3 regions of the Methylobacterium sp. CM6241 genome follow, and region 1 is predicted to be linked to each of the others. Evidence: predicted binding sites of a transcription regulator. Region 1 holds the regulator's gene; each other region holds the start of a gene.
What was found. The regulator LexA, encoded in region 1, represses DNA repair genes until DNA is damaged. The targets are predictions, from matches to a motif close to TGTTCNNNNTGTGTTCNG.

Region 1 (10,006 bases):
CCGTATGCTCGCCCAACAGGGGCGAGCGCTTGACCTCGACCTGGCTCGCCGAAAGCCGGATCGGGTTTCCCACGGTCAAGTACTTGCCGCGCTCCGGATGGTCGACTTCGACCACCGTGCCGGATTTCCTCAGCGATTCGTCCTCGGCGATCTCCTTCATCGAAAGGATTGGACCGCAGGGAACGTGAAGCGCGTTGAGCGTTTCCATCGCCTCGAACTTGGTCTTCGACATCGTCCAGGCTTCGACCCGGGTGAAAATCTCATTCAGATGCGGCAGCCGCGCTTTCGGCGTCGCGTAATCGGGATGCGTCTTCCATGTCGGCTCGCCGATGACATCGCAGATCGGCTCCCAGACCGCGCCTTGCGCGATGAAGTAGATGTAGGCGTTGGGATCGGTCTCCCAGCCCTTGCACTTCAGGATGCGACCGGGCTGGCCACCGCCGGAATCGTTGCCCGCACGCGGCACCGAATCGCCAAAACCGATCCCCTCCCCGTACTGGCTGTATTCCTTGAGCGGTCCGCGCTCCAGCCGCTGCTGGTCGCGCAGCTTGACCCGGCAGAGGTTGAGAACGCCGTCCTGCATGGCGCAATCGACCTTCTGGCCGACGCCGGAATGCGTCCGTTGGTAGAGGGCGGTGACGATGCCGAGGGCGAGATGGAGGCCGGTGCCGGAATCACCGATCTGGGCCCCTGACACCATCGGGATATCGGTACGAAACCCAGTGGTGGAGGCCGCACCTCCTACGCATTGGGCGACGTTCTCGTAGACTTTGCAATTCTCATAGGCGCCCGGCCCGAAGCCCTTCACCGAAGCGAGGATCATGCGCGGGTTGGCTTCATGAATCGCCTCCCAGGTCAGTCCCATCCGGGCAAGCGCGCCGGGAGCGAAATTCTCCACGAGAACGTCACACTGCTTCACCAACCGCCACATCACCTCGATCCCCTTGGGGTTCTTGGTGTCGAGCGTGATGGAACGCTTATTGTGGTTCAGCATCGTGAAATAGAGGCTGTCCACATCGGGAATGTCTTGGAGCTGTTGGCGTGTGGCATCGCCGACGCCTGGACGCTCGACCTTGATCACGTCCGCGCCGAACCAAGCCAGGAGCTGGGTACAGGTCGGGCCGGACTGGACATGAGTGAAGTCGAGGATCTTCACGCCTTCGAGGGCATTCATAGGACTCTTCCGCGTTGAAGGGCGTTCGGCGGATATGGGCACCGGCCGCCCCGGCGTCGCTGACGCGGGAGCGGCCGGACGGACCGACGGCCTACTTCTTCTTTTTCACTGCGCTCTGCGGGTTGAGGCTGCCGATATTGCCGCTTTCGGTGCCGGCCTCCGGGTCGATCACCGCGTTGATGAGGGTCGGGCGGCCCGAATCCATCGCGGCGTTGACGGCCTGAGAGAGCTCGTCCGGCGTCGTCGCGTTGACGCCAACACCGCCGAAGGCTTCCATCATCTTGTCGTAACGGGAATCCCGGACGAAGACGGTCGTTCCTGGATCGCGGCCGGTCGGATCCGTATCGGTGCCGCGGTAGATGCCGTTATTGTTGAACACGACGATACAGACCGGCAGGTTGTAGCGGCAGATCGTTTCCACCTCCATGCCCGAGAAGCCGAAGGCGCTGTCGCCCTCCACCGCGAGGACGGGCTTACCGGTCTCGACAGCGGCGGCGATGGCGAAGCCCATGCCGATGCCCATGATGCCCCAGGTACCGACATCGAGGCGCTTGCGCGGCTGATACATGTCGATGATGCCACGGGCGAGATCGAGGGTATTGGCCCCCTCGTTGACGAGGATGGCGTCCGGACGTTCGGCGATGATGGTCTTCAGCGCGCCGAGTGCGCCGTGGAAATCCATCGGCGTCGAATTCTTGCGGAGCTTCGACGCCATCTTGGCGAGGTTCTCTTCCTTCTTGGCAGAGATGGCATCGGTCCAGGATGATGGCGGGGCCTGCCAATCGCCCTTCATCCCGTCGAGAAGCGCGGTGACACAGGAGCCGATATCGCCGACGACGGGCGCCACGATCTCGACGTTCGAATCCATTTCCTTCGGTTCGATGTCGATCTGGATGAACTTCTTCGAGCCGGGGGCGCCCCAGGTCTTGCCCTTGCCGTGGGAGAGCAGCCAGTTGAGGCGCGCGCCCACCAGCAGGACGACATCGGCCTCCTTGAGGACGAGCGAACGGGCAGCACCCGCCGATTGCGGATGGGTGTCGGGCAGGAGGCCCTTGGCCATGCTCATGGGCACGTAGGGGATGCCGCTGGTTTCCACGAGAGCCCGAACCTCGTCGTCGGCCTGCGCATAGGCCGCGCCCTTGCCGAGCACGATGAGGGGGCGTTTGGCGCTCTTCAGGACATCGAGTGCGCGCTTGATCGCAGAGGGGGCCGGCAGCTGGGCCGGGGCCGCATCGATGACCTTGACCAGCGACTTGGCGCCGGCATCGGCCTCCATCACCTGAGAGAAAAGCTTGGCAGGTAGATCGAGATAGACGCCGCCGGGGCGGCCCGAAACGGCGGCCCGGATGGCCCGTGCGACGGCAATGCCGATGTCGGCGGCGTGAAGAACGCGGAAGGCGGCCTTGCACAGGGGCTTGGCGATGGCGAGCTGGTCCATCTCTTCGTAATCGCCCTGCTGGAGATCGACGATCTCACGCTCCGACGAGCCGGAAATAAGGATCATCGGGAAGCAGTTAGTCGTGGCGTTGGCCAGGGCCGTGAGGCCGTTGAGGAAGCCCGGCGCGGAAACCGTAAGGCAGATGCCGGGCTTCTTCGTCAGGAAGCCCGCGATGGCGGCGGCGTTGCCAGCATGCTGCTCATGGCGAAAGGAGATGACCCGCATTCCTGCGGCCTGGGCGAGGCGACCGAGATCGGTGATTGGAATGCCGGGCACGCCGTAGATCGTGTTGATGTCATTGAGCTTCAGCGCGTCGATGACGAGGTGGAAGCCATCGGTGAGTTCCGGCTCGGCCGAAACGTCGACATCGATTCTCTGGGCCAAAGCTGACATCGTGTTCTCTCCCTGGTTCTTTGACGTTTTATTTTGATTGGCGGTCCGCAAAGTCGGCGAACCGATGACGTGAACTTTTCCGCCGCGGGATTTGGTTCTCTCGTGCGGCGCAAACCCGATTGGGATGCGGCTTCGGAGACCGCGGGATTCCTCGACGTTAGATCGTCGTCCTGGCAGTGACTTTGGAGTTGGCGTTGCAGTGAAGTCGGCCAGCGTGACGTTTCATTCTCCCTCGACGGGGCGTGGATTTTCTTCAACGGGAATCCAAAAATTTATGATCTCTTTGGGTATTCCGCGCAGCTTAATCTTTGCGGTGACTTGATGGGGTCGATGGTGGACACAACCAAATCACCATGTTTTATAATGCCTACCGCCAGTCGAGCGGCGTTCGCCGGCTGGCGATCCCGCGCTTGCCTCGAACTGAAAAGACGCTTTGACCCGATCTAACGGTCAAGAACTGCTGTAAGCCCTCCGACCCGATAGGCAATTGGTGGCATACCAAATACCAACTGTCAAACGGATTTGCACGATTGTGCCGATCAGCATCGGATCGCTCGAACGCGAGGCTTCGCATGGCCGGTCGACACGGGAAGAATACAACTCCTTCCTTCATGGTAATCGGAAGTCTGCTCTTCGACCCGTAGCGAGGAAAGCGCCACTCAGCTTATGTTAAGAGCTTTGAGCGGGCCGAGGCATTCCTTGTATTTCAAACGCGAGTTTGGCATGCTTCACACCAAGTGTGCTCGCCCGCGTGTGCGAGTTTAAATTATTCTAGGTGGCATGAAAAATGGTTAAAACCGACACATTTCAAGTAAAGCCTATCGTTGCGACTTCAAGCTTGCGTGCATTGGCTTATGACGCGCTCAAAGAAGCAATCACGAACATGAACATTTATAATCAGCGTGAAGAGGTTCGCCTGGATGAGCGAAAGCTGTCCTTGAACCTTGGCGTGAGCCGCACCCCTGTGCGCGAAGCGCTGACGGTATTGGAGCAGGAAGGCTTCGTGCGGTTCGAGGCCCGTCGCGGTGTCTTCGTCATCAAGAAGTCGAAGAAAGAAATTGTCAGCATGATCCAGGCTTGGTCTGCCTTGGAGAGCATGGCTGCGCGCCTCGCCTGCGAGCGGGCCACCGACGAACAACTTCACTGCCTGCGTGAGCACTTTCCAGAATTCTATGAAGGGCGCCCGTCGGATCATCTCGACGAGTATTCGGAAGCCAACATTCGCTTCCACCAGAAGATCATTTCGCTCGGCCAGTGCGACGTGATCAAAGACATCACCAGCAACCTGCTGATGCATGTCCGCGGTATTCGCAACACCGCGCTGCGTCAGGGGGAACGCGCGGCCAATTCGATCAAGGAACACGTGGCGATCATCAAGGCATTGGAAGCGCGGGATGCAGATCTGGCGGAACGCCTCGTGCGCGAGCACGGCCTCGGCCTAGCCAGCCATGTCGAGAAATATGGTGACTATCTCGACTGATCGACGCTGCCGCCAGAGTACCCGCCACATCGCATGGCTCCCCGGCCGTCGGTGACCGACAAAGTCATCGGCGGGGACTGGGCGCGCGGCTCCGCCGGACACCGCGAAGGCCCGCCATAAAGGGGCGGGGTAAGCCCCCGCGGCACGAAGCCCCTTCGGATGATTGAAGGGCCCGGCGGGTGATACCGGCGGACGCCAAGCCGGCCCGCGGTAAGGCGCCTTGAGCGGAACATTGCGCGTCAGGAACAAACTCTACCACCGGGTTAACGGAACCCTTGCAGAACACTTGCGGAACGTTTACCGTGTTCGTGTTTTGTTTCAGCGGCGTTAGTCGCGGCCATTGGCTTCAGTGGAAGAGTGATCTGTATGTTGACGCGTAAGCAGCTGGATCTTCTCCAATTCATCCAACAACGGATGCAGGAGAGTGGCGTCCCGCCCTCCTTCGACGAGATGAAGGACGCCCTCGATCTCAAATCGAAGTCGGGGATCCACCGGTTGATCACGGCCCTCGAAGAGCGCGGATTTCTGCGTCGTTTGCCGAATCGCGCCAGGGCGATCGAAGTGATCCGGATGCCTGAGAGCCTGACCGGTGCACCGGCGTCGAAGCCCGCTCCCGCCGGTGAAGTTCGCCGCTTCACGCCGAGCGTCGTCGAAGGCGGTCGGTCCAAGGCGATGCCGTCCCTGCGCCAGCCAACGACCCAGGCCCAGGACGAGAGCGGCAGGTCGATCACGATCCCGGTCATGGGACGGATCGCGGCCGGCACGCCGATCTCCGCCATACAGAACCAGAGCCATTCCGTGACGCTATCACCGGACTTCCTGGCCGGCGGCGAACATTACGCTCTGGAGGTCCGTGGCGATTCGATGATCGAAGCGGGTATCCTCGACGGTGATCTTGTCGTGATCAAGAAGCAGGACACTGCGAATACCGGCGACATCATCGTTGCCCTCATCGACGATGAAGAGGCCACATTGAAGCGCCTGCGTCGCCGCGGTTCCTCCATCGCTCTGGAAGCGGCAAACCCAGCCTACGAGACGAGGGTTCTGGGTCCGGATCGTGTTCAGATCCAGGGGCGACTCGTCAGCCTGGTCCGTCGTTACTGAAGCCCGTCCGACTGCGTTTCGGATGACGGATCGCCGTCGTCGCCCTCGGGTTCTATGGGTTTCGGACTTGGTCCCGATTCCTTCGGAGGCGAAGGGGACGGCGTGACGACGGCGACCGCCCGCCGCCATGGCGGACGAGAATGAGGTTGGTGGGCGGACGTGACCTGCGGTCCTTCGGGGCCGTAACGGATGGCGGTGGCGCCGCGTAGAGCCAGGTATGCGCGATCGATGACGAAGCCGGCCCTGCAGTCTTTGGGAGCGTCCCGGCGGGCGATGATCACACTCGCCCGTTCGCAATCCTCCGCGAAGGCCCGCTTGTCCTTGACGAGGGCGACGATCCGACCCGGCCCTAACTCGACGACGCATCCGACGGTATCGCATCGGCTTCTCGGCGAGGCTGCGACGGCGGCGACCTTCCGCGAATCGCCATCCGCCTTGAGCCATTGTTCGAGGACGAAGGCCGGCGGGCTGCCGAGAATGCTCAATCGGCCGTCCCCGTCGCGGAAGGCTGCACCGCCACCCTCACGGTCGATGTAGACGTCGTAACGCGGCGGCATGGTAGCGAGCACGACACCGAGAGCGGCCGGAGCAAGGCCGATCCAGCGTAAGCTCGAGACGGGAAGTGCCAGCAGGAGCAGGGCGAGAGCAAGCAGGCAGAGTGCCGTGCTGCCATAGGCCGGGACGACGAGGGTGGCGTGTCCGAACCCGCTGATCCAGCCGGAGATCGTGAGCATCCCGCGTACGGCGAGCCCCATCGCCCACCAGACCGGCTGGTCCAGTGCGAAGGGATAGGCGAGGATCCCAAGAACCGCCGCCGGCATCACCGCCAGGGAGACGAGGGGCAAGGTCAGGGCATTGCCGACGATGCCGAAGGGCTGGACGGTCTGGAAGTGATAGGTTGCGAAGGGCGCCGTGGCGATCTGGGCGATCAAGGTCGTCGCCAGCGTGCCAAGGATCGCGACAGCCAGAAACCGCCAGGTTCGGGCCAAGAGGCCCGCACCTTCGCGTGGCGGCATCCAGCGATTGAGCGCACCGGCGCAAGCGATGAGGCCGGCTACCGCGCCGAAGGACATCTGAAAGCTCGGGCCGAGAATCCCGTCCGGCTCTCGCGCGAGGGCGATGAGGGCAGCGAGCGCGAGGTTTCGCATGCTCAAAGCCGGGCGATCTACCAGGATCGCGCCGAGCATCACCAACGTCATGATGAGCGAGCGTTCGGCAGCGATATCCCAGCCCGAGAAGACGCAATAGGCCGTGACACCCACCATGGCGAAACCGGCGGCGATCTTCTTGATCGGCCAAACCAGGGCGAGCCCCGGAACGAGGGCGAGCAGCGCGCGGACGAGCCAGAACACGACGCCAGCTGCGAGCACCATGTGGAGGCCGGAAATCGAGACGACGTGGTAGATTCCCGCCGCACGCAGAACCTCGTTGGTCTCGGCATTGATGAGGCCGCGCTTGCCCGTTACGAGGGCGGCGGCCACCGCGCCGGCCTGCCCGCCATTGGCGTCGGTGATGCGCCGGGTCAGCGCGTTGCGGGCGTCGTCTACGGCGGCTGCCAGCGCTACGGAGCGCGGCAAAGGCCTGGGCGGAGGCTTGACGTCGATCTTGCCTACCAGGGAACCGACGGCACCGATCCCGCGAAAATAGGCATCCCGGGCGAAATCATATCCGCCGGGGCGGGCCGCGTCGGGCGGCGGCAGGAGCCGTGCCGTCGCCGAAATGAAATCGCCGGGCTTCAGCGCAAGGGCCTTCTTGTAGGAAACGCGGACCCGCGTGGGCCGGCGATCCGGCGGGAGGTTGCCGAAACTTTCCACGAGAACGATCAGGCGGGCGCCGACTTCCCGTTCGTCGAGGGCTTCCACCAATCCGGTGAGCGGGGCAATCGTCGTCCGGGCCAGGACGGGTGCCGCTACGACCTGCATCCGCAAGGTGGCGGCTGCGAAGCCCAGGAAGGCTGCGGCAAGTCCGAGAACCAATGCCAAGGCCACGGGCCTCGAACCGAGGCGAAGTGCGAGGGCAGAGAGTGCGGACGCGACGAGGAGGGGTGCTGCCAGCGCCGGCTGACCATCCGTGGCGGTGAAACAGACGAGGATGCCAAAACCGAACGTGACGGCAAGCCAGGGAAACAGGCGCCTCTGTTCGGATTCCTGAACCAGCCCGTCGACGATCCAGCGTCTAATCGCGCCGATCAGGATCGCGGGTGAGCGTGACGAGGCCAAGGCGGCACCCGTCGCACCCGTGGCTCGCGCACTGGCCTGCGCCATCTCCGGCTGCGTCTCTCCTCACGGCTCACGAAGCGCGAGAGATGCCGCCCGCGCGAAATCGTCCCCGTTTCGCGACTCGGCGCCACGCTTTCTTAACGTCATCGAAAACGCATGCTACATGCGCCGATCCGGGCCGGTCGATCCGCCCTCTCACTTCACGCACAAGTTTAACCGCCCGATGTCGTCACCCGTCGTTACGCGCTTTGCCCCCTCCCCTACGGGGTACCTGCATATCGGGGGAGCGCGCACGGCGCTCTTCAACTGGCTTTATGCCCGTCATTTCGGCGGCAGAATGCTGCTGCGCATCGAGGATACCGATCGGGAGCGCTCGACCCAGGGCGCCATCGATGCGATTCTCGACGGGCTCCGCTGGCTCGGGCTCGATTGGGATGGGGACGTCGTCTACCAGTTCGCCCGCGCCGCGCGGCACCGCGAGATAGCGGAAAGCCTGCTCGCTTCGGGCAACGCCTATCATTGCTACGCGACGCCGGACGAACTTACCGCCATGCGCGAAGCCGCGCGGGCCGAGGGACGTCCCATGCGCTATGACGGGCGTTGGCGCGACCGCGATCCTTCGGAGGCACCGGCGGGCGTGAAGCCGGTCATCCGCCTGCGCGCCCCATCCGAGGGCGAGACGGTGGTGGAGGATCAGGTTCAGGGCCGCGTAACCTGGGCCAACAAGGATCTCGACGACCTCGTCCTCCTCCGTTCCGACGGCAATCCGACCTACATGCTCGCGGTCGTCGTCGACGATCACGACATGGGCGTCACCCATGTGATCCGTGGCGACGACCACCTCACGAACGCCGCACGGCAGGGCCAGATCTATGATGCGCTCGGTTGGTCCGCACCCATCATGGCCCATATCCCGCTCATCCACGGTGCTGACGGCGCCAAGCTCTCGAAGCGCCACGGCGCGCTCGGGGTCGATGCTTATCGCGACCTCGGCTACCTGCCCGCCGCCTTGCGCAACTACCTCGTCCGCCTCGGCTGGAGCCATGGCGACCAGGAGGTGTTCTCGACGGAGGAGATGATCGCTGCCTTCGATCTCAAGTCGATCGGACGCTCCGCTGCCCGTTTCGACTTCGCCAAGCTCGAGAACCTCAATGGGCTCTACATCCGCGGCGCGGAGGATGCCGTACTGATCGATGCGATCGAGACGATCCTGCCGGCCCTCGCCGCCGACCGCGGATTACCCACGACCCTATCCCCCGAGCTCCGTGACAAGCTGCGGGCGGCGATGCCCGGCCTGAAGGAGCGCGCCAAGACTCTGGTCGAGCTTCTCGACAGCGCCTATTACCTCACCGCCTCCCGGCCGCTCAATCTCGATGACAAAGCGAAGACACTGCTGAGCGAAGAGGCCCGCCAGCGCCTCGCCGCGATCCTGCCGGCTCTCGGCGACCTTCCGGAATGGAACGCGGCCTCCACGGAAGGGGCCGTGCGCCGGTTCGCGGAGGAGAACGCACTCAAACTCGGCCTGATCGCGCAGCCCCTGCGGGCCGCGCTGACCGGGCGCGCGACCTCACCCCCGGTTTTCGACGTAATGGCCGTACTCGGACGGGATGAATGTCTGGGCCGCTTGGCCGATCAGGGGGCGTCCGCCTGATCGCATGCATCGAACCGGTGACAGATCGGCCCGGTTTTCGCTTCAGGGATAGCGTGGAGAGGGGGATCGGTTGAAGGCGGTGGGCCGATCCGCTAACCCGATAGATGTGTGAGCACTTGCAGCATAGGTCTGCCCGTGCGCTCCGGGCCGAAGTGGTGGGTGTCGCCATGCGGACCGGCGCTCCCCTCTGCCAAGGTCTGCCTTCTGCCAAGAAAGGGTCCACGTCTCCATGAGCGCCTCCAGCACGATCTCCGTGGGCGACAACCAAGTCGAGCTTCCGATCAAGACGGGTACGATCGGACCTGACGTCATCGACATCGGCAAGCTTCACGCCAAAACCGGCATGTTCACCTTCGATCCGGGATTTACTTCCACCGCGTCCTGCGAATCGAAGATCACCTATATCGACGGCGATGCCGGCGTGCTCCTCTATCGCGGCTACCCGATCGAGCAGATCGCCGAACAGGGCGACTTCCTCGAGACGTGCTACCTGATGCTGTTCGGCGAATTGCCGACGCCCGCCCAGAAGGCGGATTTCGACTACCGG
Region 2 (10,006 bases), 1.9 Mb from region 1:
AAGGAGGCCTCCAGTGCTCGCGTGATCCCTGGAGGGCTCCTTCGAGGCCGCTTCGCGGCGCCTTGCAATAGCGACTTGGATTATGGTCGCCGTGTTCCGTGAGGAATGCCCCACCCCGGATGGCCGTCCGGAGTGGGGCGGTCGGCCGTCGGATCGTTGGCGCCTGAGCCTTTTGGCTGCTCCTGAGCAAGATCGCGGTCGGCCTCTTCATCGAACCCGGATGGTTGCCTGAACGTCGTGGTTCGCTTGCAAGGCAGGGTCGACGAAGATGACACACAGTAGCACGAAGACCGGTCCGGCCGTAGCCGGGATCGATGTCGGCAAGGATTGGCTCGACCTTGCCGTCGACGGATGCGACGAGCGTTGGCGCCTGCCCAACACCGGTGAGGGGCGGGCCGAACTCGTCGCGGTGCTGATCCGTCTCGGGATCGGCCGGGTCGGCCTCGAAGCCTCCGGCGGCTATGAGCGCAGGGCTACCGCTGCCCTGCGCGAGGCGGGCCTCGACGTGGTCCTGTTCCAGCCCCGGCAGGTCCGCGCCTACGCGACCTTTCGCCTGCGCCGGGCCAAGACCGACGCCATCGATGCCGGACTGATCGCCGCCTGCACGGCGGCTCACGGACCCGGCAGGCCAGCCCCCGATCCGCGCTTGGTCGCCCTGGCCGAGCCCCTGCGCCTCGTCGAGCAGATCGACGAGGACGTCGTCCGCCTCAAGACACGGCGGGAGGCCTATCAAGACCCGCGCATCCGCGAGCACATCGCCGCCGAGATCCAGCGTCTCAAGGCCGAGCGCGCGGCGCGGATCAAGGCCCTCGTCACCGCCCTGCGCGCCCATGACGATCTCGCCCGACGCCTCGACCTCGTCCTCAGCGTTCCCCGCATCGGGCCGCGCACCGCCCTCACCCTCATCGTGCGCATGCCCGAACTCGGAGACCTCTCCCGCGAGCAGGCCGCAAGCCTCGCCGGTCTCGCCCCCTTCGATCACAGCTCCGGCCGACATCAGGGCCAGCGCCGCATCGCGGGAGGACGCGCCACCGTTCGAACCGCCCTCTACGCCGCAGCCCTGCCCGCCGCCTTCCGATGGAACGACGCCCTCGTCCGACTCTACAAACGCCTCAAGGACGCCGGAAAATCCCACCAGAAAAGTCTCGTCGCCTGCGCCAGAAAGCTCCTCACTTACGCAAACACCGTCCTCGCCAGAGACACGCCATGGCAAAAGACTAATGGTTGCTCAGGATGAGGTAAGGCCTTGGACGAGCAACGCGAGCAGGCTCTCAGTTGCCGCGGCTGACGATGGAGGGCATCGACGGGGCGGTGTAGGCGCGGTTCACGTCGCGGCGGGTCTGCGTGCCGTTGGTGTCGTTGGAGCGGCGGAAATTCTCGGTGCTGAAACTGTCCGAGAAGCCGCTGCGGTCGGCGCTGTTGCAGGCCCCGAGGGCACAGAGCAGGCCGACGGCGAAGAGGACGGGGATGGGACGCATCGGAAGTTCCTGGGAGTCTGGTCCGGTTGGACCGATCGGGTCTTTCGTGGCGCCGGGTTGGCCCTCGCGTCAAGCACAAGGATAACGAACCGTCTCAGCTTACGGGCAGAGTGATGTTCTCGCGCCACGAAAACGCTCACTACGCTTGACGGCTTTCGGGCATGGGGGCCGCAATCACGCGGATTTAGCCTCCTTGGATCTGGTGCTCGGGCCGGCCTTGGGCGACACCTTGTCCAACATGAGCAACGTGGTCCCCTTCTCCCGCCCCCCCGCCGCCGCACCACAGATCTCCAATGTGGTCGCCGTCGCCGACGATCTGTTCGCCGCCCTGGAGCTGCTTCAGGGCGTCGCCCACCGTGCCGCCGCCATGGGCCGTCCCCGCAGGGAGATGGAGCTCACCGTCCGCAACCTGCGCGAAGCGGTCAGCGCCGTGGAGCGGGCCCTCGACTGCATCGGCGAAGGCGACGAGGCCGGCCAGGGCTGAACCGACACCGCGCCCGAGCGTGATGCGCGGGTGCCTTCTTGCCTACGGCTACGGCATTCTACATTTTTCGCGGGAAGCTCCGTCCCGCCCTCCTCCCCCTTGTGGGGAGGAGTTGGAGGTGGGGTGGTTGGGCGACCCTGATGCTGCGGAGGCTGGCGGAGCCACACTCGAATCCGCCGCGACGACAAGATTTTTCGCTACCTTCGTCAACTAGTGGACAGACGCCTTGGCGATGATAAGCTAAGCGCGAGACAGAAGGTGAACACAGCGCATCAGATGCTCCCGTCGACAGAGTCCTTCATCGAAGGCAATCTCCTGCTGAAGGCGCTGTCCCGGGAGGATCGCGGGCTTCTGATGCCGCATTTCGAGCCGACCGTCGTTCGGCGCGGGGAGGTTCTGTTTTCCGTCGGGTCCCGGGTCTCGTACATCTCTTTTCCCTGCGATCAGACGGTCATCAACCTGATCGTCTCCATGCGTGACGGCCGGAGCGCCGAGACGGCCACGATCGGCCGGGAGGGCGCCGTGGGCGGCGTCGTCAGTCACGGCAGCCTTCCGGCGTTCAGTACGGCCCTGGTGCAGATCGGCGGACCGGTCCTCAGGCTCGATGCCGCGAAATTGCAGGACGCCAAGCTTCGCTCGACCACGCTGCGCAACCTCTTCACCCGTTACGCCGATTGCCTCCTCGGCCAGGTGCTGCAATCCGTGGCGTGCAACGCCCTCCACCCGATCGAGGAGCGATGCCTGCGCTGGCTGCTGACGCTGCAGGACAGGATCGGCACCGAAACGCTTCCCGTGACCCACGAACTCCTGGCCAACATGCTGGGCGTGCAGCGGACCTACCTGACCCGGATCCTGCGCACCCTGCAGGTGCAGGGGCTGATCGAGGTGGGGCGCGGCCGGATCACCATTCTCGACCGGGCCAAGATCCAGGAGGCGGCCTGCGAGTGCCATGGCGCCGTGGTGAGCCATTTCGAGACCGTGCTCGGGGCCGTCTACGATGCCGACGGGCGGATGCTCTTCGTCGATCCTCCGACGCAGCCGAGCCAGGACGATCCCGTCCCGGCAGCGGCTGTCTGAGGCGGCATCGCTCGATGTCCGCTCGGGAGGACGAGGCTTTCCGATCCCGGGCCCAGGTGCCGGGTCAAGTCTCCGAACCGAGTTCGATACGCTGTGGGTGGGGAGGATCTCGCGAAATCTCGTGGCGAGACTTGTTCGTTGCGAGGTCCGACTGCATTTCATGTGATGGCGATCGACGGAATCAGACCCGCATCCGATGACCACTGCGAATGTACCTCCACCCCTCCGAGGGAGTCGTCGCGATCTTCCTTCGCCGGTAAGGACGGCGGCCGGTGGTATGACCGACGGTGCCGTTGGTATCGGCGATGGTGCCGCCTCCCTCGATCGGTGGTCGACCGACGAGCGCTATCGCCTCGTGGCCAGGGCGACCAACGATGTCGTCTGGGATTGGGACCTGCTGCGCGACGCCATCCTGTGGAACGAGGCGCTCGAGACGTCCTATGGCTGGCGGCCTGCCCATATCGGTCCCGGCTCCGACTGGTGGCTCGGCAACATCCATCCCGATGACCGCGCCATCGTCTCCGCCGGGCTGAATGCCTTCCTCGACGGAGGCTCGGACAGGTGGAGCTGCCAGTACCGTTTCCTCAAGGGAGACGGGGCCTATGCCGACGTGCTGGACCGCGGATATCTCGTCCGCGATGCTTTGGGCGCGCCGGTGCGGATGGTCGGCGCGATGCTCGACGTCACCGTCAGAAGCCAGTTGGAGGCACAATTCCGCGCGGTCTTCGAGGGTGCCAATATCGGGATCGTCCAGTTCGATCCCCGCAGCGTCCTGGCGCTCAGGGTCAACGCCAAGCTCTGCGAGATCTGGGGTGCGCCGGAATCCGAGATCGTCGGTCGCTCCCTCGCCCAATGGACCCCCGCCGAGGATGCGGATGCGCGCGACGACCTGCATCGCCGCCTCGCCACCGGCGAGACCCTGCAGGACCGGTTCGAGAAGCGCTACCGGAGACGCGACGGCCGGATCATCTGGGCGAGGGTGAACCTCGTCTCCCAGACCCTGGGTGACGCCGTTCACGCCATGGCGATGATCGAGGACATCACCGAGGAGAAACGCGCGGATGCCCGTCGCGAGGCGCTGATCAGCCTGGGCGACCGCCTGCGTGAATTGCGCTCGAACGCCGATGTCGTGGCCATGACGGCGGAGATCCTGGGCCGCGCCCTCGGGGCGACGCGGGCCGGCTACGGCATGGTCGACCTTCCGGCGGGGCTGGTGACGGTGGCGCATTCCTGGTCCTCGGACGGACAGACTTTTCCGAGCCGGACCCTGCGGCTCGAGGAATTTCCCGCGAGCATCGCCGGCCTGCGGCGCGGCGAGATCCTCGCGGTGGACGATCTCGCGACCTCCCCCGACCTCGATAGCGATGCGGAACTCTACATCGCGGAGGGTGTGCAGGCGGTGATCTCCGTCCCCCTGCTCCAGCGCGGCCGCCTCGTCGGCGTGCTCTATGCGACGGAGGCCTCGCCACGCTCCTGGACGCCGCACGAGATCGCCTTCGTCCGCGAGGTGGCGGAACGGGCCTGGAGCAGCCTGATCCGGATCGAGGCGGACGAGCAGCAGCGGATTCTCAACCGCGAACTCAGCCACCGCATGAAGAACACCCTCGCGATGGTTCAGGCGATCGCCTCGCAGAGTCTGCGCAACGTCACCGATGTGGAAGCGGCCAAGCATGCCTTGGCCGCGCGCCTGATCGCCCTCGGGAATGCCCACGACATCCTGCTGACCGGAGAGCGCGAGAGCGCCGCCATCTCGACGATCCTGCAGAGCGCCCTGTCCCTTCACGACGACCAGCAGCCGGGGCGGTTCGATCTGTCGGGGCCCGAGATCGTCATCGGCTCCAAGGCGGCCCTGTCGCTCGCCCTGATGATGCACGAACTCGCCACCAATGCCGCCAAATACGGCGCCCTTTCCAGGCCGGACGGCCGCGTCGTCGTGGAATGGCGGGTGGTCGCGGTGGGAGACGACGACACGATCCACCTCGTCTGGTCCGAGCATGGCGGGCCACCCGTGAGCCCCCCGACGCGGAAGGGCTTCGGCTCACGGCTCATCGAACGCGGGCTCGCCGGCGCCGTCGGCGGCGAGGTCTCCCTCGCCTACGAGCCCGATGGGCTGATCTGCCGGGTCGTCGCGCCCCTCGGCGGGTTTCAGACGAGCGTCTAGGGCGTTCTGCGCCGAAGTGGTTGCCGGTTCGGCGAGCAGGAGCGCGACAAACGAAGGCCTGGAAATGCGTGCCGACCCACCGCGGTCGGGTGCCGCTCCAGCAGAGGAGCGTGTCCCACTTCCATGGTGCGTTCGGTCGCGAGAGCTTGGCGAGCGTCCGCCCGAGCGCAGAATTCAGCGCCGATATTGTAGCTGTACGCTTTTTGTTCTAGCTGGGTGGCGGATATGCGTGGCGTGCGTCTTGCCCGCCCGGCCCGTGCGCCCGACATGGCGACCGGTGGCGGGACCGTTGTCTTCGACCTCGCCGCATGACGTCCCGGAGACGATCCCCGCGCGTCGTCGCCGATCCTCCTTTCCGCCAAGTCCTTCCTTTCCGCCAAGTCCTGCCGCCGAAGAGACCCAATGGCCAAAGCAAAAGCCGCCGCCAAGACACCACGGGGCCTGAAGAGCCAAGCGGCGCAGGCACAGGAAGAGAGCGTCGAGGCGCGGATCGAGAAGCTGTTCGAGGGTAGCCCCGACCGTCGCGTCATCGCCGTCCGGGGCGCGCGCGAGCACAACCTCAAGAACATCGATCTCACGATTCCGCGCGACAAGCTCGTGGTCTTCACCGGCCTCTCGGGGTCCGGCAAGTCGTCGCTCGCCTTCGATACGATCTATGCGGAAGGCCAGCGCCGCTACGTCGAATCGCTCTCGGCCTATGCCCGTCAGTTCCTCGAGATGATGTCGAAACCCGATGTCGATCAGATCGACGGGCTCTCGCCGGCCATCTCCATCGAGCAGAAGACGACGTCGAAGAACCCGCGCTCCACTGTGGGGACCGTCACCGAGATCTACGATTACATGCGCCTGCTCTGGGCGCGGGTCGGCATCCCCTACTCGCCCGCCACCGGCCTGCCGATCGAGAGCCAGACCGTGAGCCAGATGGTCGACCGGGTACTGGCCCTGCCGGAGAAGAGCCGGCTCTATCTCCTCGCCCCCGTGGTTCGGGGCCGGAAGGGCGAGTACCGCAAAGAGATCGCCGAGTTCCAGAAGAAGGGCTTCCAGCGTCTTCGCATCGACGGCGAATACTACCCGATCGACGATGCGCCGAAGCTCGACAAGAAGCTCAAGCACGATATCGACGTGGTGGTGGACCGGCTGGTGGTCCGCGCCGACATTGCCGCGCGTCTCGCCGATTCCTTCGAGACCGCCCTGGAACTGGCCGACGGCATCGCGCTGATCGAATTCGCCGATCCGGCCGAGGGCGAGACCATCACCTTCTCGTCGCGTTTCGCCTGCCCGGTCTCCGGGTTCACGATCGCCGAAATCGAGCCGCGCCTGTTCTCGTTCAACAACCCGTTCGGCGCCTGCCCGACCTGCGGCGGCATCGGCCACGAGATGCGGATCGACCCCGAACTGGTCATCTCCGACGTCAAGCTCAGCCTCAAGCGCGGTGCCGTCGGCCCCTGGGCGAAATCGACCTCGCCCTACTACGGCCAGACCCTGGACGCCCTGGCGGGGCATTACGGTTTCAAGACCACGTCGCCCTGGTCGGACTTGCCCGAGACGGCGCACAAGGTCATCCTCTACGGCTCCGGCCGCGAGTCGATCCGCTTTGCCTATAACGACGGCATGCGCGCTTACGAGGTGAACAAGCCGTTCGAGGGCGTCATCCCGAACCTGGAGCGGCGCTACAAGGAGACCGAGAGCGACGCCTCGCGCGAGGACATCGCCCGGTTCATGAGCGAGACCCCTTGCGCCTCCTGCGGCGGCAAGCGCCTCAAGATCGAGGCTTTGGCGGTGAAGGTCGCCATGCAGGATATCGGCGACGTCACCGCGCTCTCCGTACGCGAGGCGCATCGCTGGTTCTCGGAACTGTCGGAGAAGCTGACGCCGAAGCAGAACGAAATCGCCTTCCGCATCCTGAAGGAGATCCGCGACCGTCTGACCTTCCTGGTCGATGTCGGCCTCGACTACCTGACCCTGGCGCGCGGCTCGGGCTCGCTCTCGGGTGGCGAGAGCCAGCGCATCCGCCTCGCCTCGCAGATCGGCTCCGGCCTCACGGGGGTGCTCTACGTCCTCGACGAGCCCTCCATCGGCCTGCACCAGCGCGATAACGAGCGCTTGCTCGGCACGCTGAAGCGCCTGCGCGACCTCGGCAATTCCGTCATCGTCGTCGAACACGACGAGGATGCGATCCTCCAGGCCGATTACGTCGTCGATGTCGGCCCCGGTGCCGGGATCCATGGCGGGCAGATCATCGCGCAGGGCACCCCCGAGGAGGTGCTGAAGAACCCCGCCTCGCTCACCGCCAAATACCTGACGGGCGAGATGAGCGTGCGGGTGCCCACAGCCCGGCGCAAGACGAAGAAGGGCAAGCTCACCCTCGTCGGCGCGCGGGGCAACAACCTGAAGGATGTGAGCGTCGAGATTCCGCTCGGGACCTTCACCTGCGTCTCGGGCGTCTCGGGCGGCGGCAAGTCCACCCTCATCATCGACACGCTCTACAAGGCGGTCGCCAAATCCCTGAACGGCGCGATGGAGCACCCCGCCCCGTTCGAGCGTCTCGACGGGCTGGAGAATCTCGACAAGGTCATCGATATCGACCAGTCGCCGATCGGGCGCACGCCGCGCTCCAACCCGGCGACCTATACCGGCGCCTTCACCCCGATCCGCGACTGGTTCGCCGGATTGCCGGAGGCGAAGGCGCGCGGCTACCAGGCCGGCCGCTTCTCCTTCAACGTGAAGGGCGGGCGCTGCGAGGCCTGCTCGGGCGATGGCGTCATCAAGATCGAGATGCACTTCCTGCCGGACGTCTACGTCACCTGCGACGTGTGCAAGGGCCGCCGCTACGACCGCGAGACCCTGGAGGTGAAGTACCGCAACCATTCCATCGCAGATGTCCTCGACATGACCGTCGAGGAGGCGGCCGACCTGTTCAAGGCCGTACCGACGATCCGCGAGAAGATGGAGACCCTGGCGCGGGTCGGCCTCGGCTACGTCAAGGTCGGCCAGCAGGCGACAACCCTGTCGGGCGGCGAGGCGCAGCGGGTGAAGCTATCGAAGGAGCTCTCCAAACGGGCCACCGGCCGCACCCTCTACATCCTCGACGAGCCGACCACGGGCCTTCACTTCCACGATGTCGCCAAGCTCATGGAGGTGCTCCACGAACTCGTGGACCAGGGCAACACCGTCGTGGTGATCGAGCACAACCTCGAAGTCATCAAGACCGCCGACTGGGTCATCGACATGGGTCCCGAGGGTGGCGATGGCGGCGGAATCGTCGTGGCCGAAGGGACACCGGAGCAGATCGCCAAATCGAAGGCGAGCCATACCGGCCGGTTCCTGCGCGACGTGCTGGCCCGCCGGCCGCTCGCCGAGGCGACCGCCGGCGTGGTTGCGAAGGGCCGTAGCGCGGCGGAATAGGCAGTCTTCACGCGCCGGCCGAGCGTGATTCGTTCGGCGCGGGGAACCGGGGCTCTGTTGCGGCGCACAGGCTGCCTGCGATCAGGAATTGCGATGCGCAAACCGCCTCCCGCGTTTGCGCAATCGTCCCGTTGATACGGTCGCTCGCAACAGCTTGATGGCCCAGCGTTATTTTGCCGATGCGTTGCTCAATGCGACGCCATGCCCAAGGCAATTCTGCCGAGAAAGTTAACAAAACCTTGCGCTGCAGCGCGCCCAAATTGCGGCTTTTCCGCAACGGTGGATTTGGAACTGCCTCGATCCGAAGCATTGGACTGTCATTCCGATCCGACCTGTAGAATAGTTCTCAGCGTTGAGACACGAATTCGGGCCGCAAGGGGGGCCCTACGCACAAAAAGCCAGGAAGCCGCAAGAATGCGGCGCTCGGCAAGATGGTGCGTAGGTCTGCGCGGCGAGTGCCTGAAATCCTTGGGAAGGACTAGAAAATGACGAAGAACTGGCTCGCCACTGGCGCACTCGCGCTGACCATGGGCATGACCGCCTCGGCTTCCTACGCACAGACCACGACGATCCCCGGCGAGCAGGTCGGCCTCGCCACCGGCGCGCCGCTTCCCGAGGGCATCTACGCCCTGAACACCTTCGTCTACCAGTCGCGTGACAACTCGGCTCTGGACGTCGGGATCAACATCCCCGTGCTGGTCTGGTCGACCCCGCTGGTTCCGCTCGGCGGCCGCATCGAGCTCCTCGTCGCTCCCCCGACCGTGTTCGCCTTCGGCAACCGTGGCGGCTCGACCGGCCTGCGCGATCTCTCGATCAACGTCGGCACCTTCGTCGGCGGCATCTGGGCCTTCGATCTCGGCAACAACTTCGGCGTCAGCTTGCTCGGCGGTGTCTACCTGAACGAGCTCAATGGCGACCGCGGCGTTCTCGTCCAGAACAATGGTGTCGTTGCCTCCACGGCAGTGCTGCCCCAGCTCTCGTCGAACACCTACCGCTTCGGTGTCGCCGGCAGCTACACCGGCGATGGCTACAACCTGACCGCCAACCTGACCGCCAACATCTACGACTCGCCGTCCTCCTTCGGCGGTGGCCGTGACCCCAACCGGGCTGGCTTCTCTACCGTTTACTCTCTCTCCGACTCCCTCAACCTCGACCTGACCGCGACCAAGAAGTTCGGCAAGTTCGAGATCGGCGCCATTGCCTACGGCACCGTCAACTTCGACACCGGCGCCAAGGCTGGCGGCATCATCAACGCCGCCCTCAACGATCGTGGCCGGTTCCTGATGGGTGGCCTCGTCGGCTACGACTTCGGCTTCGCCACCGCGCAGGTCTACGTCGCCCGCACCGTCGCGACCACCAGCTTCGACAGCACCGAGATCTCAGGCCGCCTGATCGTGCCGC
Region 3 (10,006 bases), 2.1 Mb from region 1:
GCCATAGCCGCGTGCGCGATACTGCTTGTCGATGATGAAGCTCGGCCGGTCGGTGCCGTTGAACGGCTTGCCGTTCAGGCTCACGGCAGTCCAAGTCGCGTCGAGGGGAAACATCTTTTCCTGAGCCTTGGCGGCCGGAACATACTGTTTCTTCTCTGGCTTCTCGCGATTGTCCTTGCCGAAACCCGTGACGTTGGATCCCTGCGCCATTGCCTCCGTCATCGGCATCCCTGCCGTCGCGGCAAAAGCCATCACGGCGAACAGCATCGCTCTCATCGTCAGGCCCTCCTTCGTCATCATCAATCGAACTCGCGTCGTCGCGCGCCTCACCCCGGTTTCGAGGCGTGATCATTTGGACCGTGCGCCACACACCAGGGTCGGCGTCGGCCGATGCGTCGCGTGGACAGGGTGCAACCGCCCATCGGATAAGATTCCAGCACAAATATGGTCAAGACTGCGGGCGGCGAGATTTCATGATCATCCCCTCCTAAACGACGTTCCATGCTTGCTGTACGTGAACTATCCCGATGCCAGCCTCGTTAAGCCAGCTTAGAGGCTGCGGCAGGTGGAGCGCCGCCGAGGAAGGGGAGAGTTTCCGTGTCGGGACTGGACGAGAGCGGGCGTGGTGGATCAGGGCTGAATACGATGAGCCCTGCGCAATCGCGGGCCGCCCGCGGAATGCTGGGCTGGTCGGAAGCGGATCTCGCTGGCAGGGTCGGACTCGCAGAGCAGGATGTGAAGGATTTCGAGAGCGGAGCCAACGATCCTGCCTCGGGGCAGATCGAGGCGCTGAGAAGTGCTCTGATGAGCGCCGGCATCGTCTTTCACGAGGGGCGCGAGAACGGTGTGAGCCTACGCGCTAAGGGCGGAGACGAAGGTACGCGGCTCTCCTCGCTGACCACCGAAAACGATCACTGAAGTCCACAAAGGAAACCTTCGGGGCTCCGGGAATCGGTACTGAGTGAATGCGTTACGCGCCGCCTCGTCCCATGGCGAGAGCTTTCAAATCGAACGCGGGATCGGCGGCCTCGTCTGGCGTTGGTGAAAGGCCGCGCGCGATGATCCGACGGGCGGCCATGTGCTCGGTCGCCGAATCCACCGTCTCGATTCCTGTCAGGTATGCATCGCGATAGCGGAACACCGCGAAGCCTCCGGCGGTCGGGCGCCGTACCGAAACATCGCCTGGCAATGGCAACCCCACCATTTGCAGTTTGTGTCCGCCCTGATCGCTCCAGAACCACGGGACGGCATCGTAGGGCGCCGGGCGTCCGGCGATGCGGGCGGCGACACAACGTGCCTGGTCGATCGCGTTTTGGACGGATTCTACGCGCGCCACGCCATGCGCGGCGAAACGTGTTGGAAACCTGGCGCAATCGCCGATAGCCGAGATCGACGGATCGTCGGTGACGAGGACAGGATCGACGACGATGCCGTCTTCTACACGGAGCCCCGCCTCGGCTGCGAGCTCCTGGTTCGGAAGCACACCGATGCCGATCAGGACCAGATCCGCCGGGCACGCGGTGCCGTCGGACAGGCGGAGGGCCTCAACCCGACCGGTGCGGCCCTCGATGGCCTGGACGCCGCTGCCAAACAAGAAGCGGATACCGGCTTTCTCGTGAGTCTCTCGGAAGAAAGCGGCGATGGGTTCGGACACGGCCCGCGCCATGGGTCGGTCGGCGGCTTCGATGACAGTGACGCAAAGACCACGGGCGGCGCAGATACTGGCGAATTCGAGCCCGATGAACCCCGCACCGACGATGGCAATGTTGCGCGCCTCGCCGATGGCCTCCTGGATTCGATCTGCATCCGTGATCGAGCGCAACTGGTAGACGCCCGTAAGTTCGGCTCCCGATACGGGAAGAGGCCGGTTCCGCGAACCTGTGGCGAGGACGAGATGATCGTAGGCAATCTCGCGTCCGTCGCCGAGGCGGATTCGGCGCCCGCCACGGTCGATCGAGACGGCCATGGACGAGGTTTCGCAGCTGATGCGGTGCTCCACATAGAACTCGCGTGCACGCAGGAATAGGCCGGCGGCGTCCACCTTGCCAGCCAGATAGGCTTTCGAGAGCGGCGGTCGCTGATAGGGAAGGATCGGCTCGTCGCCAATCATCGTCACCGGTCCGTCGAAGCCCGACTCCCGAAGGGAGGCTGCCGCCTGCAAGCCGGCCTGACCGGCACCGATGATGACGATCCCGCTCTCGTTCACGCCTCGAACTCCGCGGTCACCGGGCTGACGGCTGGCGACAGCGCCAGACGCGGCAGTTTCCGTCCGCCTTCCTTCACCGTGAAATCCCAGAATGCCGCCGCCGCCGGACCTAGCACCTTGTCGGCGCGGCGGACCACGTACCAGTCGCGACGGATCGGCAGTCCCTGCACGTCGAGCAGGATCATGCGACCGCTTTCAACCTCGGCCGCTACCGTGTGGGCGGAGATGAGTGCGATACCGAGTCCGGCCATCACCGCCTGCTTGATCGTCTCGTTCGATCCCGAATCGATTCCGAGCTTCGCGCGCTGAATCATAATGCCCGACATGAACTCCTCGAACACCGTGCGGGTGCCGGACCCTTCCTCGCGAACCAGGAAGGATTCCTCGGCCAGATCCGCCCGCGTAAGATTGGTGCGCGTGCTGAAGCGATGGTTTGGCGCGGCGATGATGACGAGCGGATGTGCGCCGAACATCTCGGCCTCGATAGCGAAATCGCGGGGCGGCCGGCCCATGATCGCGAAGTCGATCTCGTAGTTGCGCAGGGCCTCGACCATGGCGCCGCGATTGCCGACAACGAGGTTGATCTCCACCGCTGGAAAGCGCGCGACGAAGCCCGCGATGATCTGAGGCGTAAAGTACTTGGCCGTCGAGACCACTCCCATGGCGACCCGGCCGCCGCTCCCGCCCTTGAGTGTCTGGAGCTTGTCGGCGCAGGTCTCGAGCACGGTGTTGATGCTGTCGATTGCCCAGAGCATTTCGCGCCCGGCATCGGTGGGTTTCAGGCCCGTCGGCGTGCGGTCGAACAGGAGCAGCCCCGCCTCCTCCTCGAGCTGGCGGATGCGTGCGTAAAGCGCCGCCGAGGTGACGTTGAGTTCCTGGGCCGCGCGGGTCATCGTTCCGAGGCGGGCGACCGCTGCGACGGCCTGGAGTTGCTTGAGCGAGAGGTTGCGCATTCGCCGTTTTTAGTTTTTTTGGAACTGCCCGCAAGTTTTTTCATAATTCCTTCTTTGCACGGGGATTGCCCGTCTGGCGCTCTGGTTGATGGCAGCGCTATCGTGCAAAGGGCGCTATCAGGCCGTGGAAGCTTGATGCTGGGTTAGGCGCTGAATGGCCGGGTTCTCCCGGCAGGTCGATGAAGAGGACGTGAGCCGATGTCGTTGGGGTCTCTGGAGATCGGGTCTCGTCTCGATGCATGCCTCGCTCAGGCCGTTGCGGCCAATCCGGCCCTGACCGATGTGGCGGCCGTGATCGCGGCCTGCGCCGAAGCGGCCGTGGATGTGAGCGAGGTCATCGGTCGCGGCGCCCTGGGCGGTGGCGATCTCGCTGCGCAAGGCGAGCAGAATAGCGACGGCGACGTTCAGAAGGCCCTCGACGTCCTCGCCCACGAGCGTTTCACCGAGGCTCTGCGCGGTGCGCCGGTGGCGGAGGTTGCCTCGGAGGAGGCGGAGGGGATCATGCTCCTGAACGCGGGCGCCCCCCTTGCCGTCGCGATCGATCCCTTGGACGGCTCTTCCAACATCGGCGTCAACATGGCGGTTGGGTCGATCTTCGGCATCCGTCCGGTCGCCGCCACCCCGGATAATCCGGCCAGTTCCTTCACGACACCCGGCACGGCACAGCTCGCCGCCGGCTTCGTCACCTACGGCCCGGCGACGTCCCTTGTCGTTACCCTGGGCTTCGGCACGCAAATCTACACCCTCGATCGGGCCGAGCGCGTATTCCGCCTTACCAGCCCGCGGATCGAAGTCGTGGCGACAGCCAAGGAATACGCAATCAACGCCTCGAATGCCCGTCATTGGGACACGCCGGTCAAGGCCTATATCCAGGATTGTCTGGCCGGCGCTGACGGCCCCCTCGACAAGAACTTCAACATGCGCTGGCTCGGCTCGCTGGTAGCGGACGCCCAGAGGGTTCTCATCCGCGGCGGAGTGTTCCTGTATCCAGGCGACAACCGGAAGGGCTATGCCCAGGGTCGTCTGCGCCTCCTCTATGAGGCAGCTCCCATCGCGATGCTGATGGAACAGGCCGGAGCCTCCGCCACGGACGGTGCCAACCGCATCCTCGACATCAGCGCCACCGGCATTCACGAGCGCGTGCCCTTGGTCTTCGGATCGACCGAGGAAGTCGCCTGCGTCGCGAAGTACTACGGCGGCCGCAATCCCGCTGCCGGCCGTTCACCCCTGTTCGGCCAGCGCGGCCTGATGCGCGGCTGACAGGGCAGAGACTGGAACCGGTCGGGCATCGTTCATGTCGGCGCGTCACCCCATCATCTCGGTGACCGGCTCGTCCGGGGCCGGCACGACATCCGTACGCAACACGTTCGAGCAGATCTTCCGCCGCGAGGATGTCAGTGCCGTCTATATCGAGGGCGACGCTTTCCACGCCCTCGATCGCAATGCCATGCGCAAGGCGATGGCGGAGGAGCCGACGCTCAGCCATTTCGCGCCACGCGCCAATCTTCTCCCCGAGCTGGAGGAGGTGTTCCGCACCTATGGCGAATCAGGCATCGGGCGGACGCGTCATTACGTCCACGACGCCGCCGACGCTCAGGCGTATGGTGCGGAGCCCGGCACGTTTACCCCCTGGGAGGATTTCCAGCCGGGTTCAGATCTGCTGTTTTACGAGGGACTCCACGGTTGCGTGGTCGACGACAATGTTGACATGGCCCGCTACGCCGATCTCAAAATCGGTGTAGTGCCGGTGATCAACCTCGAATGGATTCAGAAGCTGCACCGGGACCGCTCGTTCCGCGGTTATTCCACCGAGGCGGTCACCGACGTCATCCTGCGGCGCATGCCCGATTACGTGCAGACGATCTGCCCGCAATTCACTTGGACGGACATCAACTTCCAGCGCGTGCCCACGGTCGACACGTCGAACCCGTTCATCGCCCGCTGGATCCCCACCGCCGACGAATCGATGGTGGTCATCCGCTTCAAGGACCCGAAGGGCATCGATTTCTCCTACCTGATATCGATGATCCAGGGCTCCTTCATGAGCCGCGCCAATTCCATTGTGATCCCGGGCGGAAAGCTCGATATCGCCATGCAACTCATCCTCACGCCGATCATCATGCAATTGGTGGAGCGCAAGCGCCGGCTTGCCTGAGACCGCCGAACGTCCGGGCTCATGCTCTTGCCGGACCGACAGAGTGAACGAGATAGTCCGAATGACGACCCGCATGACCGGCCCCATCATCTCCCCGTCAATCCTCTCGGCTGACTTCGCCGCCCTTGGCAAGGAGGTTCGCGCGGTGTCCGAGGCGGGGGCGGACTGGATTCATCTCGACGTGATGGACGGGCATTTCGTGCCCAACATCACCTTCGGGCCCGATGTGGTGAAAGCGCTCCGGCCCCACAGCGACAAGGTGTTCGACGTTCATCTGATGATCGCGCCGGCCGACCCGTATCTCGCGGCGTTCGCCGAGGCGGGAGCGGATGCGATTTCGGTCCATGTGGAGGCCGGCCCGCACATTCACCGCTCGCTCCAGACTATTCTGAACCTCGGAAAGCGCGCCGGAATCGCGCTGAATCCGGGCACCCCTGCGAGCGCCATCGAACCCTTGATCGACATGGTTGACCTCGTCCTGGTGATGACGGTGAATCCAGGGTTCGGAGGGCAGAGTTTCATCCCTTCGACGCTCGAGACCATCGCCCGGATCAAGGCGATGAGCGCCGGACGCGACATCGATATCGAGGTGGATGGCGGCATCACGCCCGAGAATGTGGGCCTCGCCGCTGCCGCCGGAGCCAACGCGTTCGTGGCCGGCAGTGCCGTATTCAAGGGCGGGCCCGCCGGCTATGCCGGGCGCATCGCCGCCATCCGGGCGGGCGCCAGCGGCACCGTCGCATGCTGAAGGCGCTGATCTTCGACGTCGACGGGACACTCGCCGAGACCGAGGACCTGCACCGACAGGCATTCAACCGAGCCTTCGCCGAACTGGGGCTCGACTGGAACTGGTCGCCGGAGGCCTATGCCGACCTTCTCACCGTCATGGGCGGGAAGGAGAGGCTCGCGCATTACGTGCGGACCGAGCATGGCGAGCCGGATGCGCAGCGTCGCGTCCAGATGAGCGAGATCCACGACCGCAAGACCAGGATCTATGGCGATCTCGTCACGCAGGGGGCGCTCGCCCTGCGCCCTGGCATTGCGCGCCTGGTCGAGGAGGCGAAACGCGCGGGCCTACGTCTCGCGGTGGCCAGCACCACGAGCAGGCCCAATATCGATACCTTGATTGCCGTGAATTTCCCCGAGGGCAATCCGTTCGACGCCATCGCCTGCGGCGACGAGGCCGAGCGCAAGAAACCCCATCCAGACGTGTTCGTGCTCGCCCTGAAGCGCCTCGGAGTCGAGCCGGGCGAGGCCATTGCCTTCGAGGATTCCGCCCCTGGCATCCGCTCTGCCCTGGATGCCGGCCTGCCGGTCATCGCCACGCGCAGCCTCTATACCGGTGGTCACAGCCTGGAGGGCGCGTTCTCGGCCGTCTCCGATCTCGGCGAGAGGGAGGCGCCGCATAGCCATCTCGCCGGATCGGCATGGCCCGGCGACGTCGTCACTCTCGCGGCGTTGAAGGACTGGCACGCCCGGCACGCGGGGTGACCCCTTTCGCGGGCCGCGGAAACAAAGTCGAGCCCGCAACGATGCCGAGGCAGGCGGTAAAGGCGAGGCGCCAGCAGGGCCGCACCGCGCCGCCGTTTCCTTCGTCTGCCATCGCTTCTGTCCCCGTTGCGAGGAGAGAAACTCCCCTGCCGCATCAACGCCGGGGCCCTCACCGCGTTGCCTCGATGAGCGGACCCGGCCTATAACCCGGCCCAACCCCGCTGCGGTGACGCGCGCGCGCACTTCCGCTCCACCTCTGACACGACCCAAGGTCACGCTATGGCCGGCCATTCCCAGTTCAAGAACATCATGCACCGTAAGGGCCGCGTCGATGCGGTCCGTTCCAAGATCTTCGGCAAGCTCGCCCGCGAGATCACGGTTGCGGCCAAGCTCGGCATGCCCGACCCGGCGATGAATGCGCGCCTGCGCGCCGCCATCATCGCGGCACGGGCCGAGAACGTGCCCAAGGACAATATCGAGCGCGCGATCAAGAAGGCCTCGGGCGCCGACGCCGAAAGCTACGACGAGATCCGCTACGAGGGCTACGGCCCGGGGGGCGCTGCCCTCATCGTCGAGGCGCAGACCGACAACCGCAACCGTACCGCCTCCGACGTGCGCTCGGCCTTCACAAAGTCCGGCGGCAGCTTGGCCGAGACCGGCGCCGTCTCCTTCATGTTCGACCATGTCGGCGTGGTGGAGTTCGACGCCAAGGTGGCGGATGCCGACACGATGCTCGAGGCTGCCATCGAGGCGGGCGCCGACGACGTGCGCTCCTCCGAGGACGGCCACGAGATCACCTGCGCCCAGGATTCCTACGGCGAGGTCTCCAAGGCCCTGGAGGCCCGCTTCGGCGAGCCGCGCCGCACGGCCCTGATCTGGAAGGCCCAGAACACCATCGAGGTCGACGACGAGACCGGCGAGAAGCTGATCCGCCTCGTCGAAGTCATCGAAGACCAGGACGACGTCCAGAACGTCTACGTCAATTTCGCTCTCTCCGACGCTCTGGTCGCCAAGCTCGAAGGGTGAGCGGCCCGGAGCCACAAGCGATCATTCCAGATCCGATAGTCCCCTTCGTGATGGCGGATCCGGGATTCGGTCCGGTGCCGCGCGTGCTCGGCTGATCCGGCATCCGCTTCGTTCGAGCGGAGCCAGGATCAGGCTGCTTTTACGGTGTCGAGGAAGCGGTTGACCAACGCCAGCGCGTCAGCGTTCCGAGTCCCGCCAGAACGGTTGCCGCCAGGATCGGCCCTGTCGGAACGTTCCCGCTGAACTGAGCTCCGTGCCCGGCGATCGGCAGGATTAGCCAGAGCCAGATGCTCAGGAATCAGTCGGAGCTCCGCCGGCAAGTTTCGATATCCGCCATCGGAATTCTGATCTTTCGGATACGCCGGACTCGTGGCACCGGAGCTTATGTGCGCGTCGCCGGTATCCGCGACGAGCTACGCGCTGGAGACGTAGAGACGGGCGACGAGATCCGGTGGGACGGCGGTGACCACGACGCTGTGGCGCCGTCCCCCCATGGATAGGATCGTTTCCCGCCAGCTCAGGCGACGAGGGCGACAATGTCTTGCCCATGCCATCGCCCATGCCATCGCCCATGCCTTGGCACAAGACTTCGTTCACGATATGTCCTTAACGCTCAGATCGGCGCGGCGCTCGCGCCCGGACCTGTCCAACCCATGATTTTGTCACCTCTGGTTTTGAGCGCATGACCGGCTCCGTCCGCATCCTCGGCATCGATCCCGGCCTGCGCCGGACCGGCTGGGGTCTCATCTCCGTCGTCGGGACGAAGCTGACCTATGTCGATTGCGGCGTGGTGACGTCGGATGGGGACCTACCTCTCGCCCTGCGCCTGCGGGAATTGCACGAGGGCATCACCCGCGTCGTGTCGGGTTTCTCGCCCGACGAGGTCGCCGTGGAGGAGACCTTCGTCAACAAGGACGCGCAGGCGACGCTGAAGCTCGGCCATGCCCGCGCTATCGCCCTGCTGGTGCCGGCTCTGGCGGGTCTGCCGGTCTCCGAATACGCCGCCAACCTGGTGAAGAAGACCGTCTGCGGCTCGGGCCATGCCGAGAAGGTGCAGATCCAGGCGATGGTGAAGTTTCTGATGCCCAAGGCCGAGTTCAAGACGGCGGATGCCGCCGATGCCCTCGCCATCGCCGTCACCCATGCCAATCATCGCGGTGCGCATGCGCTGAAGAAGCTCCACGCTCCCGTCGCCGGGGTGAGCGGGCTTGCCGCCGCACGGATCGCGGCGGCTCTGGCGAAGAGGTGAGCATGTCCTCTCCCGGCGCTGGGCGCGGGGAGAGGGGGCTTTACGTCCTGGGCGGGTTTACTGGGCCTTGAACTCGCCCTCCAGGCGCAGGCTCACCTCGTCGCTCACTGCCGGCACGAAGGCCGAGACACCGAAATCCGAACGCTTGATCACGGCCCAGCCATCGAAGCCCACGGTGTAGCGCTTGTCGACGGGGTTGGTGCCGGCTTGGTTGAACGTGGCGTCGAAGGAGACGGGTTTCGTCACACCTTTCAGGGTAAGGGTGCCGGTGATCCGCGCCGTGGTCGGGCTGGTGGGCTCCACCAGGGTCGCCGTGTAGGTGGCGGTGGGGAACTTGGCCGTGTCGAAGAACTCGGGGGCCTGGAGATGCTTGTTCAAGGCATCGTTAAGGCCGTTGATGCTGGCCATGCCGATGGTGACGCTGAGCTGGCTCTTTGCCGGCTCCTTCGGATCGAGAACGGCCTTGGCCGCCACATCGGTGATCTGCCCATAATAGGTCGAGTAGCCGAGATGAATCACCGACCAGGTGATCTTGCCGTGTGCCGGATCGAGCACGTAGGTGCCGGGCTTGACCTGGGTCGGGTCGCGCGACGGACCGGCATCAGGTGGCGTCTCCTGCGCATAGGCGCAGGGCGAGGCCAGAAGCAGGAGGGCGAGGAGGCGCGTGCGCATCATGCGGTCACTTTCTCTATGGCTGGTCGGACAGGAGGGCCGGTCCCTGATAAGACCCTGTCTCTGATGACGAGATGATGCATGATCGGCAAGCTGAAGGGTGTGGTGGATTCCTACGGAGAGGATTTCGTGATCCTCGACGTGCAGGGGGTCGGCTACGTGGTGCATTGTTCCGCCCGGACCTTGCAGCGGATGCCGGGCGCGGGCGAGGCCGCTTCCCTCGCCATCGAGACCCATGTCCGCGAGGACATGAT

Region 2: uvrA (excinuclease ABC subunit UvrA) is a predicted target of LexA. The motif match lies at 5,394-5,411, and genes of this name have one in related genera.
Region 3: ruvC (crossover junction endodeoxyribonuclease RuvC) is a predicted target of LexA. The motif match lies at 8,422-8,439, and genes of this name have one in related genera.

What each region holds. Positions count from the first base shown of each region.
Region 1 covers NZ_CM139246.1:2,274,466-2,284,471, reverse strand. The annotation lists gene frc (formyl-CoA transferase) at 1-1,174, opposite strand, end outside; gene oxc (oxalyl-CoA decarboxylase) at 1,266-3,005, opposite strand; gene ACYQR9_RS10550 (GntR family transcriptional regulator) at 3,793-4,485, shown strand; gene lexA (transcriptional repressor LexA) at 4,852-5,589, shown strand; gene ACYQR9_RS10540 (ComEC/Rec2 family competence protein) at 5,583-7,853, opposite strand; gene gltX (glutamate--tRNA ligase) at 8,032-9,459, shown strand; gene gltA (citrate synthase) at 9,689-10,006, shown strand, end outside.
Region 2 covers NZ_CM139246.1:4,187,749-4,197,754, forward strand. The annotation lists gene ACYQR9_RS19605 (IS110 family RNA-guided transposase) at 269-1,237, shown strand; gene ACYQR9_RS19610 (hypothetical protein) at 1,272-1,478, opposite strand; gene ACYQR9_RS19615 (hypothetical protein) at 1,681-1,962, shown strand; gene ACYQR9_RS19620 (Crp/Fnr family transcriptional regulator) at 2,239-3,039, shown strand; gene ACYQR9_RS19625 (PAS domain S-box protein) at 3,317-5,200, shown strand; gene uvrA (excinuclease ABC subunit UvrA) at 5,603-8,605, shown strand; gene ACYQR9_RS19635 (hypothetical protein) at 8,613-8,915, opposite strand; gene ACYQR9_RS19640 (transporter) at 9,091-10,006, shown strand, end outside.
Region 3 covers NZ_CM139246.1:176,835-186,840, reverse strand. The annotation lists gene ACYQR9_RS00905 (META domain-containing protein) at 1-276, opposite strand, end outside; gene ACYQR9_RS00900 (helix-turn-helix domain-containing protein) at 598-918, shown strand; gene ACYQR9_RS00895 (NAD(P)/FAD-dependent oxidoreductase) at 971-2,206, opposite strand; gene ACYQR9_RS00890 (LysR family transcriptional regulator) at 2,203-3,159, opposite strand; gene ACYQR9_RS00885 (class 1 fructose-bisphosphatase) at 3,358-4,419, shown strand; gene ACYQR9_RS00880 (phosphoribulokinase) at 4,454-5,314, shown strand; gene rpe (ribulose-phosphate 3-epimerase) at 5,388-6,062, shown strand; gene ACYQR9_RS00870 (HAD-IA family hydrolase) at 6,056-6,805, shown strand; gene ACYQR9_RS00865 (YebC/PmpR family DNA-binding transcriptional regulator) at 7,085-7,831, shown strand; gene ruvC (crossover junction endodeoxyribonuclease RuvC) at 8,514-9,080, shown strand; gene ACYQR9_RS00855 (YceI family protein) at 9,138-9,755, opposite strand; gene ruvA (Holliday junction branch migration protein RuvA) at 9,834-10,006, shown strand, end outside.